2 regions of the Occultella kanbiaonis genome follow, and region 2 is predicted to be linked to the other one. Evidence: predicted binding sites of a transcription regulator. Region 2 holds the regulator's gene; the other holds the start of a gene.
The links. The regulator LexA, encoded in region 2, represses DNA repair genes until DNA is damaged. The targets are predictions, from matches to a motif close to TCGAACANNTGTTCGA.
Positions count from the first base shown of each region.

Region 1: a site for LexA is predicted at 5,166-5,181, ahead of GKS42_RS08925 (13E12 repeat family protein). Genes of this name have one in related genera too.

Region 1 is NZ_CP046175.1:1,940,197-1,947,995, forward strand. It holds gene ileS (isoleucine--tRNA ligase) at 1-1,519, shown strand, start outside; gene GKS42_RS08905 (bifunctional folylpolyglutamate synthase/dihydrofolate synthase) at 1,516-2,949, shown strand; gene GKS42_RS08910 (DUF5655 domain-containing protein) at 2,962-3,336, shown strand; gene galE (UDP-glucose 4-epimerase GalE) at 3,454-4,458, shown strand; gene GKS42_RS08920 (DEAD/DEAH box helicase family protein) at 4,485-5,033, opposite strand; gene GKS42_RS08925 (13E12 repeat family protein) at 5,192-6,211, shown strand; gene GKS42_RS08930 (HNH endonuclease signature motif containing protein) at 6,595-7,110, shown strand; gene GKS42_RS08935 (YdeI/OmpD-associated family protein) at 7,164-7,610, shown strand; gene GKS42_RS08940 (YbaY family lipoprotein) at 7,689-7,799, shown strand, end outside.
Region 2 is NZ_CP046175.1:2,114,532-2,122,330, reverse strand. It holds gene GKS42_RS09750 (P-loop nucleotide/nucleoside kinase family protein) at 1-378, opposite strand, end outside; gene GKS42_RS09745 (aldo/keto reductase) at 427-1,476, shown strand; gene nrdR (transcriptional regulator NrdR) at 1,609-2,082, opposite strand; gene GKS42_RS09735 (LysM peptidoglycan-binding domain-containing protein) at 2,249-2,947, opposite strand; gene lexA (transcriptional repressor LexA) at 3,247-3,870, shown strand; gene GKS42_RS09725 (L-lactate dehydrogenase) at 3,901-4,875, opposite strand; gene GKS42_RS09720 (hypothetical protein) at 5,116-5,781, shown strand; gene GKS42_RS26785 (hypothetical protein) at 5,772-5,897, opposite strand; gene GKS42_RS09715 (hypothetical protein) at 5,914-6,186, shown strand; gene GKS42_RS09710 (ATP-dependent DNA helicase) at 6,200-7,799, opposite strand, start outside.

The DNA.
Region 1 (7,799 bases), 170 kb from region 2:
GTTCGAACACCACTACCCGGGCGACTTCATCGTCGAGTACGTCAACCAGACCCGCGGCTGGTTCTACCTGCTGCACGTGCTCGCCACGGCCCTGTTCGACCGGCCCGCATTCCGCACCTCGGTGTGCCACGGCGTGGTGCTCGGCAGCGACGGGCGCAAGATGAGCAAGTCACTGCGCAACTACCCGGACGTGAACGAGGTGTTCGACCGCGACGGGTCGGACGCGATGCGCTGGTTCCTGATGGCCTCGCCGATCCTGCGCGGCGGCAACCTGATCGTCACCGAGGAGGGGATCCGGGAGAACGTCCGCCAGATCCTGCTGCCGCTGTGGAACACCTGGTACTTCTTCAGCCTCTACGCGAACACCTGCAACGACGGCGCCGGCCTGGATGCGCGGGCCCCGTCGCCGGAGGAGGTCGCCGACCTCGACGACATGGACCGGTACCTGCTCGCGCGGACGCGCACCCTCGTGACCGGGGTGCGCGCGGACCTGGAGGTCAACGACATCCCGGGTGCGTGCGCGAAGGTCCGCGAGCACCTCGACGTGCTCACGAACTGGTACGTGCGCACCTCGCGGCAGCGGTTCTGGGACGAGGACGAAGGCTCCTACAACACCCTCTACACCGCGCTCGAGGTCCTCACCCGGGTGATGGCGCCCCTCGCGCCGCTCGTCTCCGAGGAGGTCTGGCGCGGGCTCACCGGCGGCCGGTCGGTGCACCTGACCGACTTCCCGGACCCGGCGAACGCCGGCGATGCCACGGCATCGGCCCTGCTCGCCGACGATGAGCTCGTCGCGGCCATGGACGCCGTCCGCGACGCCGTCTCCACCACGCACGGCCTGCGGAAGGCGAACAAGCTGCGCGTGCGCCAGCCGCTGCGCAAGGTACGCGTCGTGGTCCCCGACACCGCGGCACTCGCACGGTTCACGGACCTGATCGCCGAGGAGGTCAACGTCAAGGACGTCCAGGTGCTCGACCTGGCCGACGGTACCGCCGGCGACTACGGCGTCTACACCAAGCTGACCGTGAACGCCCGGGCCGCCGGCCCCCGCCTCGGCAAGGACGTCCAGAAGGTCATCGGCGGGGCTCGCGCAGGTGCGTGGGAACAGTCCGACGACGGCGTGGTGACGGTCTCCGGGATCGCGCTGGAGGAGGGGGAGTACTCGCTGAGTACAGAGATCGAGGACCGGTTCGGCGACTCCATCGCCGCCGGGGTGCTCGACGGCGGCGGGTTCGTGGTGCTCGACCTCGAGCTGGACGACGAGCTCATCGGCGAGGGGTATGCCCGGGATGTCATCCGCCAGGTGCAGGACGCCCGCAAGGCGGCCGACCTGCACGTCGCCGACCGGATCTCGCTGCGACTGGCCGTGCCCGGCCAATGGGTGCAGGCCGTGACGGACCGTAAGGAATTCATCGCTGCCGAGACGCTCGCGCTCTCGGTCGCCGTCGACGTGTCGCCGGTCGTCTCCGAGGACGGCGACCACGGCGTCGGCATCGATCTGGAGAAGGTCAGCCTGTGAACGTCACCAGCCACCGGTACGGATTCGGCGAAGAGGACAAGCCGAAGGTCTCGCCCGTCGAGCGGGCCGCGGAGGAGGCCGCCGAGGCCGAGGCGAAGGCGATCTACTCGGCGATCCTGACCCGCGCGCCCGAGCACGACATCGACCCGACCATCGACCGGGTCGCGGCACTGGTCGAGCTGCTCGGCGACCCGCAGAAGTCGTTCCGGGCGATCCATCTGACCGGCACGAACGGGAAGACCTCCACCTCACGGATGGTGGAACGGCTGCTGCGCGAGCTCGGGCTGCGCACCGGACGGTTCACCTCCCCGCACCTGCACACGGTCCGCGAGCGGATCGCGATCGACGGCGAGCCGATCTCCGCCGTCCGGTTCGTGGAGGTCTGGCGCGACATCGAGCCGTACGTGGCGATGGTGGATGCCCAGCTCAAGGAGAAGGGGCAGTCCCGACTGAGCTTCTTCGAGGTGCTCGCCGGGTTCGCGTTCGCGGCCTTCGCCGACACTCCCGTTGACGTGGCCGTCGTCGAAGTCGGGCTCGGCGGCGAGTGGGACTCCACGAACGTCGTGGATGGTGAGGTGGCGGTGTTCACCCCGATCTCGCGGGACCACGAGCGCTGGCTCGGGCACACGATCGCCGAGATCGCGACCGTGAAGTCCGGCATCATCAAGGCGCTCGACCCGGGCGCCATCGTGGTGACCGCCGAACAGCCCGAGGAGGCGGCCGTCGTCATCGCGGGCGTGGCGCAGGCACGCGGGGCCCGGGTGGTCGCCCAGGGCTACGACATCGAGGTGGTCAACCGGACCGTCGCCGTCGGTGGGCAGCTCATCGACCTGCGTGGCACCGGCGGGCTCTACACCGAGATCTTCCTGCCGCTGCACGGTGCCCACCAGGCGCAGAACGCGCTGCTGGCGCTGGTCGCCGTCGAGCAGTTCACCGGCGGGGGAGCCCTCGACGGTGGTGTGGTCGAGGCCGCGTTCGCGGACGTCGACTCGCCCGGACGCCTCGAGGTGGTCCGGCGCAGCCCCACCGTGCTCGTCGACGCCGCGCACAACCCCGCCGGCGCCCAGGTGCTCGTCGACGCGCTCGGCGAGGCGTTCGCGTTCCATCGGCTCGTGGGCGTGGTCGGGATCATGGCGGACAAGGACGCCGAGGGCATCCTGAGCGTCCTCGAACCGGCCCTGGACGAGATCGTCATCACCCGCTCGACGTCCATGCGGTCCATGGAGATCGACGACCTTGCCGACATCGCCAGGGACATCTTCGACTCCGACCGGGTACACACGGCCGAGCACGTGGGGGAGGCCGTGGCGCTGGCCGCGGACCTGACCGAGCAGGGCGACTCCGACCAGGTCGCGTCCGGCACGGGCGTGCTCGTTGCGGGATCGGTGATCCTGGCCGCGGAGGCGCGGGCGCTGTTCCGGCGGGACTAGGGGGCGAGTTCCATGGAGTGGACGGTGGAGGACCATCTGCGCGACAAGCCGGCCGCCGCCGTGGCCCTCTACGAGCGGTTCGTCGAACTGGTCGCCGCGTGCGGCCCGTTCACGTACGCCGTCGCCAAGACGACCATCACGGTCAAGGGGACCCGCCGCGGGTTCGCGGGTGCTCGACCCACCGAGAAGGGCCAACTGGTCGGGTACCTGGACCTGCAGCGGGTGGTCTCCGACCCGCGGATCCGCAGCGCGGCGCCGTACACCAAGCGACTGTTCGTGCATCACTTCCGGGTCAGCGACCTGGCGGAACTGGACGAGGATTTCGCCGGCTGGGTGGCGGAGGCGTATCAGGTGGGCGCTGGCGCGCACCTGGACCGCCAGGTCTAGGTCGCCGTCGCCGGGCCGGGCCCGACGATCCGGTTCTCCCGGGAGTCTGATGGTGCGTGGCCCGGCTCGCCCGGTCCCGACGGTCGCCTTCCTGACCCGCCCACTAGGCTGACGCCCGTGAAGGTACTGGTCACCGGCGGCGCCGGCTACATCGGGTCGGTGACCGCGACGGCGCTCGAGCAGGCCGGGCACACCCCGGTGATCCTGGACTCGCTCCTCAGCGGCCCGCGCGCGTTCACGACGGGGCGGACCTTCTACGAGGGTGACATCGCCGACCGGGGCCTGCTGCGCAGAGTCGTCGCCGAACACCCTGACATCGAGGCGACGATCCACATGGCGGCCCGGATCGTGGTCCCCGAGTCCGTCGCGCAGCCCTATCTGTACTACCGGGACAACGTCGCCAAGTCGCTGGAGCTCTTCGACGAGCTGACCGCGCTGGGCAGGCCACGGGTGCTGTTCTCCTCCTCGGCCTCGCTGTACGCGCCGAAGGAGGGCTTCGAGGTCACCGAGTCGGACCCGCTGGAGCCGACGTCCCCGTACGCGCGCACCAAGCGGATCATGGAGCAGATCCTGCAGGACCTGGCCGTTGCGACCGATCTACGCGCGGTGATCCTGCGCTACTTCAACCCGATCGGCTCGGACCCCGGCCTGACCAGCGGGATCTACGACAAGGAACCCTCGCACGTGCTCGGCCAGCTCGTCCTCGCGGCCCGCGGGGAGCAGGAGGCCTTCACGATCACCGGCACCGACCTGCCGACCCGGGACGGTACCGGGATCCGCGACTACATCCACGTGTGGGACCTGGCGCGGGCGCACGTGCGCGCGATCGAGACGTTCGACGACATCCTCGCCGGGGTCGACGCACCGAGCGTCATCATCAACGTCGGCACCGGTTCGGGTGTGACGGTGCGGGAGCTGATCGGCGCTTTCGAGCGGGTCGCGGGTGCCGACGTGCCCACGGTGACGGCGCCGCCCCGCCCAGGGGACGCCGTCGGGGCCTTCGCGAACGTGGACCGGGCGACGGCCTTGCTCGACTGGCGCGCCGAACTCACCCTTGAGCAGGCGATCGCGTCCGCACTGGCCTGGGCGGAGCGACGTGCCCAGGTGCTCGGCCAGGGGTGAGACGCCGGGCAGAGAGCGGCGACCCCTCAGTCCGCTAGAACTGCGGCCAGCTCAGCGGCGACGGCACGGGCGTCCTTTCCGTCGGTGCGCAGGACATGGTCCGACGGCGTCCGCTGCGCCTCGTCGTAACGGCGCCGATAGAAGTCGTCGAGTTCGGGACGACCGGGGTCGGTCTCGAACCGCCGTCGCCAGGTCGCGGGTTCGGCGTGCAGTTGCACGCTGACCGTCGGCAGCCCGGGCGGCGCGAGCGAGCGGACCAGGTTCTGCATCCGGGCGTCCTGGAACACCCAGGTGACCAGGAGGAGGTCGACCCCGGCGGTACCGGCGTTGGCGATGACGGCTCGCAGGTTCGCCTGCACCATCGCGGTGGTCCGATCGCTCACCTCCCATGGTTGGTGCGCCCACAGGGTGTCGACGTCCACCCATTGGGTGAGGAGGGTGCCGCCCACGGCGAGCTTCAGGAACTCGCGGGCGGCTGCGGTCTTCCCGATGCCTGGCGCACCACCGAGGAGGGCCAGGCGCATCGGGGCAGCCCGCTGACGGGCGGGATCTGGCGTCGCGGTCGGATCTGGCATGCGTGCACGGTGGCAGTCATCCGGGCATGGATCAACCGTATTGATCCGTTCTGGCTCCCAGCCTTGCACCGAAGGTCTTGGGTGGATCCGGGCGCGTGGTTTTCCACAGTCCTGGGCGTCCCGGAACGGTTGTCGTACGTTTGTTCTAGGGTGGGCGAATGGCATCGGAACCGGTGGGTGGAGCGGCCCGCAGCGAGGGCGGGGACGCCTCGCGGGTCGAGTTCTGGCCTGCCGGGCCGAGGCCGGCGCGGGTCGCGCTTGCCGTGGCGGACGCCGCGTCGCAGGACGCCGCGTCGCAGGACACCGCGACGCAGGACACCGCGTTGGAGGCCACCCTCTCGGCGTTGGTGGCCGGGTGGGATGCGTTGCCGGAGGCGGCCCGGTTGTCGCGGATGCTCCCGACGCCGGCGTTGATGACTCGCATTCAGGCGTTGGATCTGGATGCGGCGGATGATGCGACGCTGGTGGAGGTCGCGGCGGCGGCCCGGCGGGTGCAGGCGGCCGCGCAGGAGACGTTGACGAAGGCGGCGGCGATCCTGGCGGAGCGGTCGGCGATGAATCAGCCGGCGCTGGCGTTGGTCACTGATGGGCAGCCCAGTACGGCGGGTGAGGAGCTCTCGATCCGGTTGTCGGCACCGAGGAATGAGTGCTTGTCGTTGGTGCGGCAGGGGCTGATGCTGACCACGATCCTGGCCAAGACTGGGATCGCCCTGCGGCTGGGCCGCATTGATGCGGCGAAGGCAAGGGCGATGGTCGACGCGTTGTGTGAGGTGCCGTGGCAGACCGCGATGGCGGTCGAGGACCTGGTGTTGCCCAAGGCCGCGGGTCGAACGCCGCAGCAGTTGCGTCGCGACATGTCGAAGGCGCTGATCAGTGTCGACCCCGACGATGCCCATGAACGCGCCCAGCGTAAGGCGCGTGGGCGTAGGGTCACCCGGCCCCGGGCGTTGCCTGATGGGGCGGCGTCGATGTGGATCGAGGGACCGGCCCGCAGGCGTTGGCCCTGGATGTGGCGTTGGATGCCGCGGCTCGGGCGGCGAAGGCCGATGGTGATGACCGTACGTTGGACCAGTTGCGTTTCGACTCCCTGGCCGGGGTTGCCTCGCGCGCGTTGGCCACCGGGGAGTTCCCTGATGGCACCAAGCTGGCGGACACGGTGGGTGGGCGTCGGCCGGTGATCCACGTCACGATGGCGCTCGAGCACCTGTTGCCACCGGGTGCCCTCGCTGGCGGTGACGTCGTCATCGTGATGGGCCAGGGCACCGCTGCGGGCCAGGACTCTGCCCCGAGCGCCCCGCCGGTGGTGCAGGCTCCACCCGGCACGGGTGGCCCGGACGTGGCTGCTGCCGGTACGGGTGGTCCATCTGAGCCTGACGCGTCCTTTGCGGCGCCCACGGCGGCGCCGACCGGGGCCGATTCGTCGGTGCGGGGTCGGTGTCGGGATCCGTTGTGCCCGAACTCCGCCGCGCCGCGGCAACCCGGCGCTGGGACCGGTGTGGTGTCGTCGGATCCGCATGCCGATCATCCGGATCCGCCGACCCGGTCGATCGATCCGGGGTCGGTGCCGATCCTGGCCGGGTACGGGCCGATCACCCCGGCCACGGCGCGGGCGATCGCGGCGGGTGGGATCTGGCGGCGCCTGGTCACCGACCCCCTCTCGGAGACGGTGCTGGATCTCGGGCACACCCGGTACCGGCCGACCCAGGAGTTGGCCGATCACGTCGTGGCCCGGGACCGCACCTGCGTGCGGCCCGGCTGCTCGTGCCCCGCGGGCGGGTGCCAGTTGGACCACAACGTGCCCTGGGTCGATGCCCCGGATGGGTCCGAGGAGCCCGGCGACCCCGCCGGTGGGCGGACTGCGGCGGACAACCTGTCCCCGCTGTGCGGCCGGGACCACAACGTCAAGACCCACGGCGACTTCGAGGTCGAGCAGACCGAGCCCGGCGTGTTCGAGTGGACCACCCCGGCCGGGCTGCGCTACCGCCGCGAACGCGACGAGACCACGACCTTCCTCGGCCACATCATCAACGGCACCCTCCACCCACCCCTGCCCCCAGACGCACCACCACCCTTCTAGCCAGGCCGGCGAGGGCCTGTTCTCGGCCGCAAGCAGTCGGCAGACTAGGGCGCATGCGATACACGACGGCGATCCATCAGACCGGAAACAACACTGGCGTCCCAGTTCCGGAGGAGGTCATGGCGGCCCTGGGGCCGGCGAAACGACACCTCGTCGTCGTGACCATCAACGGACATACCTACCGCAGTTCGGCCGTCTCCTACGAGGGCCGGTTCATGATCTCCCTGAGTGCCGCGAACCGGGCGGCTGCGGGTGTCGCCGGCGGCGACACGGTCGAGGTGGACGTCGAGCTCGACACCGAACCCCGCGTGGCCGAGGTCCCGCCGGAGCTTGCGGCGGCGCTCGCGGAAGACCCGGCGGCCAAGTCCTTCTACGAGTCGCTCTCGGCCAGCAAGCAGAAGCGTTTCACGCTGCCCGTGGCCGAGGCGAAGACGGACGAGACCCGGACGAGGCGGGTCGAGAAGGCCATCACCGCGTTGCGCGAGGGTCGGGTGCTCTGACGACCGGGCTCGCGTGTCGGCCGCGTCAATCGCCGATCACCTGAGCCCTGCGAGGGCAATCGGACCTACGATCACCAGATGACCTCAAACATCGTCACCGTCAACGGCACCGTCGGGATCCGGGAGCGCCTCGCGTTGCCGGAGGGCTCGGTCTTCACGGTCAAGCTGGTCGCCCACGACGGTGAGGTG
Region 2 (7,799 bases):
CCCGGCCAGGTCCCGCCGTCGTCCCTCGAGCCGGGACCGGTGCAGGTCCGGGTCGGAACAGATCACGTCCACGACCCGCAATGGGACGCCGGACCGCGCCGCCAGCCTCCGCCACTGCTCACGCGCCGGCTCCACCGCGTTGACGGCGTCGACCAGCACGCACTGGCCCAGGACGAGAACCCCCTCCGCGAGGGCCTCGACCACGACGTAGGCAGCCAGGCCGGTGGGTAGCGATCCGCCGGGGCCACCGACCCCGGCGCGCCACATGGCGGCCTCGACGGGGTCGACTGAGAGCACCGGAACCGTCAGCGCGCGGGCGATCCGGCCGGCCAGATGGGACTTGCCGGCGCCTGGCGGCCCGGACATCACGATCAGCATGCGCCCACGCTACGTGCCGCCACGAAGGGCGCACTACGCTCGGTGGCCATGACCACCGCGTTCCCGGCCGAGGACCGTTACGACCGGATGCCGATGCGCCGAGCGGGGAACTCCGGCTTGGACCTGCCGACCATCTCCCTCGGCCTGTGGCAGAACTTCGGCGTCGCCACGCCGATCGACCGCCAGCGCGAGCTCATCCATCACGCGTTCGACCGTGGTATCACCCACCTGGACCTGGCGAACAACTACGGACCGCCGGTCGGCGCCGCCGAGGAGAACCTCGGCGCCCTGCTGGCCAAGGACCTTCGGGCCCTGCGGGACGAGCTGGTGATCACGACGAAGGCCGGCTACCGGGCGGGGCCGGGACCCTACGGCGAGGGCGGCTCACGCAAGTACCTGCTGTCCTCGCTGGACGCCTCGCTGCAGCGGCTCGGCCTGGATCACGTCGACGTCTTCTACAGCCACCGGTACGACCCGAGCACACCCCTGACCGAGACGCTCGGCGCGCTCAGGACGGCGGTGGACTCCGGCCGCGCCAGGTACGCGGGCATCTCCTCCTACTCGGCGCAGCGGACCCGTGAGGCTCTCGCGGTCGCGGACCAGCTCGGGCTGCGCCTGAGCGTGCACCAGCCGTCGTACTCGATGATCAACCGCTGGATCGAGCACCCGGGTCCCGCCGGCGAGTCACTCCTGGACGTCGCCGGGGCGGCCAGGCTCGCTCTGGTGGTGTTCTCGCCGCTGGCGCAGGGCATGCTCACCGACCGCTACCTGGACGGCGTCCCCTCCGACTCGCGTGGCGCGAAGGGTGCCTCGTTGAAGAGGGAGTACCTCACGGCCGCCAACCTCGACCGGATCCGTTCGCTCAATGCCATCGCCGAGCGGCGCGGCCAGACGCTGGCCCAGCTGGCGGTGACGTGGGTGCTGCGCGACCCGCGTGTCACGACCGCCCTGGTGGGCGCGTCCAGCGTGGCCCAGTTGGACGACACCCTCGCCGCGCTCGACGCACCGAGCCTCACCAGCGCAGAACTGACCGAGATCGATCGGTACGCCCGCGACGGCGGCGTGAATCTGTGGGGCGCGCGCTCAAGCGACCTGTGAGGGGTACCGATCCGGCCCGATGCGGCGCGGCGTCCGCGTCTGCCGACGGCCCGGCCGGCGGACGCCCGCCGGGACCCGGTCGATGCTGCCGCCGGTGGTGCTGGCTTCCCCTCCAGCGCCACCGGCGGCGGTCTATGGGAGCGATTCCTCGCTCTGGTCCGGGCGGTCCACCCGCAGGGCGGCGATCGCGGCCTCGAAGTCCTCCAGCGAGGAGAAGGCCTGGTACACGCTGGCGAACCGGAGGTAGGCCACCTCGTCCAGCTCGCGCAGGGGGCCGAGGATGGTCAGTCCGACCTCATGCGCATCGATCTCCGCGACACCGTTGCTGCGGATCGTCTCCTCGACCTGCTGTGCGAGCAGGGCAAGGTCGTCATCGGAAACAGGCCGCCCCTGGCAAGCCTTGCGGACGCCAGAGATGATCTTGTCCCGGCTGAACGGCTCGACGGCACCGGAACGCTTCATCACGTTCAGACTGGTGGTCTCGACCGTCGTGAATCGCCGCCCGCAGTTCGGGCACTGGCGCCGCCGCCGGATCGCGGACCCGTCCTCGGCGGTCCGGGAGTCCACGACGCGGGAATCGGAGTGCCGACAGAACGGGCAGTGCACCGACGGATCCTTCCCACATCGTGGCCGTCGTTCCCGTGCACTACATGTGCGCGGATCACAACGGTGTAACTACTAGATGTAGGGAAACGTTAGGCGTTCGCGTGCCCAGATGCAAGCGACTTCGGGCACACGAGCGGCTTCGCCCTGCTGCCGGGCCAACAGTGGGTCAGCCGACGGGAACCGTGAGCGCCTGACCTGCCACCACCGTGGAGGTGGCGAGCGAGTTCAGCTCCATGATCTGGTCGACCACCACGCGCACGTCCGCGCCGGGTGCGGCGTGCTCGGCGGCGATCGCCCAGAGGCTCTCCCCGGGCGAGACGACCACCGTCGCCACCTCGGTGGGGGCGGCCGGCTCGGACGGGAATGCGAGGCCGAGGACCGACCCGAGCGCCGCGGCGACGACGAGTCCGAGCACCACGAGCACCCGGCGACCGCGGACCGTCAGCCGCAGCGGCGCATCGACGGCCGTGCGGGCCGGCTCGACCGTCTCGGCGGGCAGTGCGTCCGAACGGCGCACTGGCCGACGGACCGGCCGCACCGGGGCGCCGTCACGCTCGGGCCGCGCGAGCGGCACGGGCACCGGTGCCAGCGCGGGCGCCGAGGTGAGGTCGGGCAGGGCGGGCGCGAGTCGACGAGTCGGCGCCGGTGCGAGCGGGCCGACCAATGCCGCGGGCGAAGGCACCAGCGCGACCGCGGACGACCCGACGGTCGGGTGCGCACTCACGACCCGGGTCACCGGCCGGGCCGCCCCGGCGCGGCCCCCCGGCACCGCCGACAGGTGGCGACGACGTACAGCTCGGCCGCGCCGCGTCCCGGCGTTGGCACCCGCGCGGAGCTCGGCGTGGGGGAAGGCCAGTGCACTCATCGGGAGTCTCCTCGGTCGTCGCGGGTAGAACGATTGTTCGTCGAACGGCTGTACTGAAGGTAGCACGCGGCGATTCCGATGTCGACACGCCAGTCGAACACATGTTTTGCGGATCGGCCGATGACGCCTACTGTGGTCCTGAACACTTCGACAGCACATCACCGCCCTCTGACAATGGCGGAAACACAGGCCGAACCGACCATCAGGAGGAGACCGTGACCCGATCCAGCCGCTCCAAGTCCCCCGACCCGAAGGACACCCCCGGCCCCGACGGCCTCAGCGTGCGTCAGCGGCAGATCATGGGCTCCATCCGGTCGAGCATCGAGGCCAAGGGCTACCCGCCCACCATGCGAGAGATCGGTGCGGCCGTGGGGCTGGCGAGCCCATCCTCGGTGAAGTACCAGCTCAACCTGCTCGAACAGAAGGGGTACCTGCGCCGGGACCCGATCTCCACCCGCGCGATCGAGGTCATCGCGCCGGATGACGCCCAGTCCGTCCGCGGCGACATCGACATCTTCGAGGCGCCGGACCGGGAGGGCATCGATCCCGGTGCCGCGTATGTGCCGGTCGTCGGCCGGATCGCGGCCGGTGGCCCGATCCTGGCAGAGCAGGCCGTGGAGGACGTGTTCCCGCTCCCCCGCCAGTTGGTCGGCGAAGGCGATCTGTTCCTGCTCAAGGTGGTCGGCGAGTCGATGATCGACGCCGCGATCTGCGACGGCGACTGGGTGGTCGTGCGGCAGCAGAACGTCGCTGAGAACGGCGAGATCGTCGCCGCGATGATCGACGGCGAGGCGACCGTGAAGACGCTCAAGCGCTCCGCTTCGCAGGTCTGGCTGATGCCGGCCAACCCGGCGTTCTCACCGATCGACGGGAACGAGGCGCAGATCCTCGGCCGTGTGGTGAGTGTGCTCCGCTCGATCTGAGGTCGGGGTTCGGCTTCTGGGGCGCCCGGGTCAGAAGCCGAACTGCCGGGCGACGCCGCGGATCTCGTCCGCGCTGGCGCGCAGGCTGGCAAGCTCGGACTCATTGAAGTTGAACTCGAGACGCTCGCCCACGCCGTCGCGGTCCACGATCGACGGGACCGACAGGCACACGTCGGAGATGCCTAGGTAGTCCTCGAGCAGGCTCGAGACAGGCAGGATCGCACGCTCGGAACGCAGCACCGACTGGATGATCCGCACGCCGGCGAGGCCGATGGCGTGGTTCGTGGCGCCCTTGCCGTCGATGATCCGGTACGCGGAGTTCTTCACCTCGTCGGCGATCTCGGCCAGGTCCCCTGGGCTGAGCACGCCGGTGGCGGCCACGAACTCCCGCAGTGGCACCCCGCCGATGTTGGCGGCGCTCCACAGCGGGAACTCGGAGTCGCCGTGCTCGCCGACGATGTAAGCGTGCACGTTCCGGACCGCGATCCGGCTGTGTTCGCTGAGCAGGTACCTGAGCCGTGAGGTGTCCAGCACCGTGCCGGAACCGAACATCTGCCGCGGCGGCAACCCGGAGATCTTCAGCGAGGCGTAGGTGACCACGTCGACCGGGTTCGTCACCATCATGTAGATGGCGTCGGGCGCGACCTCCACCAATTGCGGCACGAGCGTGCGCATCAGGTTGATGGTCCGGTCCGCGAGCTCGATACGAGTCTGCCCCGGCTGCTGTTTTGCACCGGCGGTCACCACCACCATGTCCGCGCCGGCGCAGATCCCGATGTCGTCCGATCCCTCCACCGCACCCATGGGCATGAAGGCCATGCCGTGGGAGAGGTCGAGGGCCTCGGCCTCCACCTTGGCCCGGTTCACGTCGTACAGGACCACCCGGCGGGCGACGCCCCGGATCAGCGCCGCGTATGCGAGCGTGGCGCCGACCGAGCCGGCGCCGACGATGGCGAGGGTGGAGACCCCGGGAGGTGTGGTGGCGCGGTCTGGTGCCTGGGTCACGACGGGATTCCTCTCGTGGTGGATCGCCTTCGCGGTAACCCTATCCGGCCCACGGCGGGCCGCCCGATCAGGCGCCCGCGAGCCTGCCCGGCGACGCCCGGACCAGGTCGACGCGATCCGTGCTCACGAGTCCCGCCGATCGGTTCCTCAGCCTTCGATCGCGGTGTAGTTTCCACACCAGAGGGGCAACGTCGCGACCTTACCGCTGGGGAGCATGCGACCACGAGCAAGGAGAGTCGGATGGCTGGCAACCGTGCCTCGCGTGTGGTGTGCGCGGTAGCACTCGTGGTCCCCAGCCTCATCGCCGGTGCTGGAGCTGGTACGACCGGTCGCGTGGCGGGATCGGCCGGTCCCACCCTCGCGACACGGCCCGTCGAACGCGAGACGGCCGCGGCACGACCCTCGGAGTGGGACGAGGCGCAACGGATCCTCGTGGCGGAGTTCGGGATATCCGAGGAGCAGGCTCGCGCGAACGTCGAGTCGCAGGCTGCCCGGACGATGTTTCGCGAGGTCATTGTCTCGGAGCTTGGCGAGACGTTCGCCGGCTTCCGCTTCGACCCGGCTACGGGTGTCCTTGCCGTGCTCACGACGAACCCCGACCGCGACGTCACCACCGTCGAGCGACGCGCGGACCAGTACGGAGTTGAAGTCGGCGTCATAGGGGCGGAATTCTCCTACACGGATCTGGCGGAGCTCGCACGCCAGGCAACTGCCGGTGGACTAGGGGTGCCGGCCGAGGAGATCGTCAGTGCGCAGATCGATGACAAAACGAACACCGTCACGGTCTACGTTCTGCCCGAGCGACTGGCTGCACTGCAGCGCAGTGGCTCTCACGATCCGGTCGTCCGGCTGGCGGCCCACGTTGATGAGGCCGTCGACGAAGGGCGTGCCAGTGATCAGAACTGACCACCCGTGAGAACGGTCACGAGCGCAGTCCTCGCGAGCGTGAGCGTGGCAGCGGTGCTGGCTGGGTGCACCTCCGACCAGAGCCCGCCGACGCCCAGCCCAATGACCGTCGACATCTCGGAGCTCCACCCCATGACGATGCGCGAGGCGCTCGAGGAGCCCGATTACGGCGAACAGGTGCGCCTCGCCGTCACGCTCGTCACGGAGGGTGGTGTCCTGCTCCTGTGCGACGCCGTCGAAGACACCGATCCCGCACAGTGCGCAGACCCGAACGTCGAGATCGTCGGCGCGCCTCTGGAGGACCTCGACCTCGTCGAACGGTCCGGCGAGCGCAGCGGCGAGGTGGACCTCATCGTCATCCTCGTCGATGAGGACACGGCCGAGTACGTCTCGACCGCTCCCTGATCCGTTCGGAGTACTAGGAAGCCGCGAGCCGGCGCAGCGCCGCCCGGACCAGGCCGGGATCCGTGGTCGGCCACAGCGGCGGCAGCGACCCGGCCAGGAAGCTCCCGTAGCGGGCGGTCCGCAGCCGCGGGTCGAGAACGGCCACGACGCCCCGGTCGGTGGTACGCCGGATCAGCCGGCCGGCGCCCTGGGCGAGCAGGAGGGCGGCGTGCGTGGCCGAGACGGCCATGAAACCGTTGCCGCCTCCTGCCGCGACCACCTCGGTCCGGGCGGCCTTGATCGGGTCGTCCGGGCGCGGGAACGGGATCCGGTCGATGATCACGAGCTGGCAGGACTCCCCCGGCACGTCCACGCCCTGCCACAGCGAGAGCGTGCCGAACAGGGAGGTCGCCGGGTCGGCTGCGAACTGCTTGACCAGGGACGGCAACGAGTCCTCACCCTGGAGCAGCACCGGGGTGTCGAGGCGTTCACGCATCGCCTCGGCTGCGAGCTGCGCGCCGCGCCGGGAGGAGAACAGTCCGAGGGTCCGGCCCCCGGCGGCCTCGACCAGTTCGGCGATCTCGGTCAGGATCCGCTCGTCGGTGCCGTCCCGCCCGGGCGCAGGCAGATGCTTGGCGACGTACAGGATGCCCTGCTTGCCGTAGTCGAACGGTGACGCGACATCCACGCCGCGGTAGCCGCCGTCGGACAGGCCCACGGCGCGAGCCGTGGAGTCGAAGGTGCCGCCGAGGGTGAGGGTGGCCGACGTGAGCACCACCGCACGGTCGGTGAACAGCTCGGAGTTGATCGACCCGGACACGTTCAGCGGCGCGACCATCAAGCGGGAGCCCTCCCCCGGCCGCCGGCCGCGCTCGCACCACACGACGTCCCGGAGGTTGGCGACCCGGTCGGACAGGAGCCGGTCACACACCTCGAACAGGATCAGCATCGCGCTCTTGGCCATGTTCTTCGCGCCGGCCTGTTCCGGGCTGACGCTCGCGCCGGCCTCGGTGCGCATCGCGGTCATGGCCTCCCGGGCGCCGTCGGCGATCAGCCGGACCGTGCCGATCAGCGCCTCCGGCAGGCCGGCCTGCAGCCGTCCCTCGGGCACGCCCATGAGCTCGGTGCGCAGGGTGTTCACGGCGTCGTCCAGCCCGGGCAGCGCGAGCCCGGCATGCCGGCGGGCGAGCCGCGCGGCCCGGTCCACCGAGGACGCGGACAGCTCCACGGTGGACTGCGCGGTGACGCGGTCGGCCAGTTCGTGCGCCTCGTCGACGACCAGCACCTCGTGCTCGGGCAGCACCTTGGGCGATCCGGATGCGGCGATCCCGAGCATCGCGTGGTTCGTCACCACGACGTCCGCCTCCCGGGAGGCGGCCTTCGCCTTCTCGGGGAAGCAGTCGGCCAGCAACGGGCAGCGCTGGCCGAGGCACTCCATCGACGTGATCGACACCTGCCGCCACGCCTTGTCGCTGATCCCGGGGATCAGCTCGTCGCGGTCGCCGCTGGTGGTCTGCTCCGCCCACTCGCGCACGCGCACGACCTGGGCGCCGAGCGAGTCGTCCTGCTCCCTGGGGTGTTCCTCGGCCACCGACGGCGCCACGAGCGCCTCCGAGAAGAGCGCCGAGTCGTCC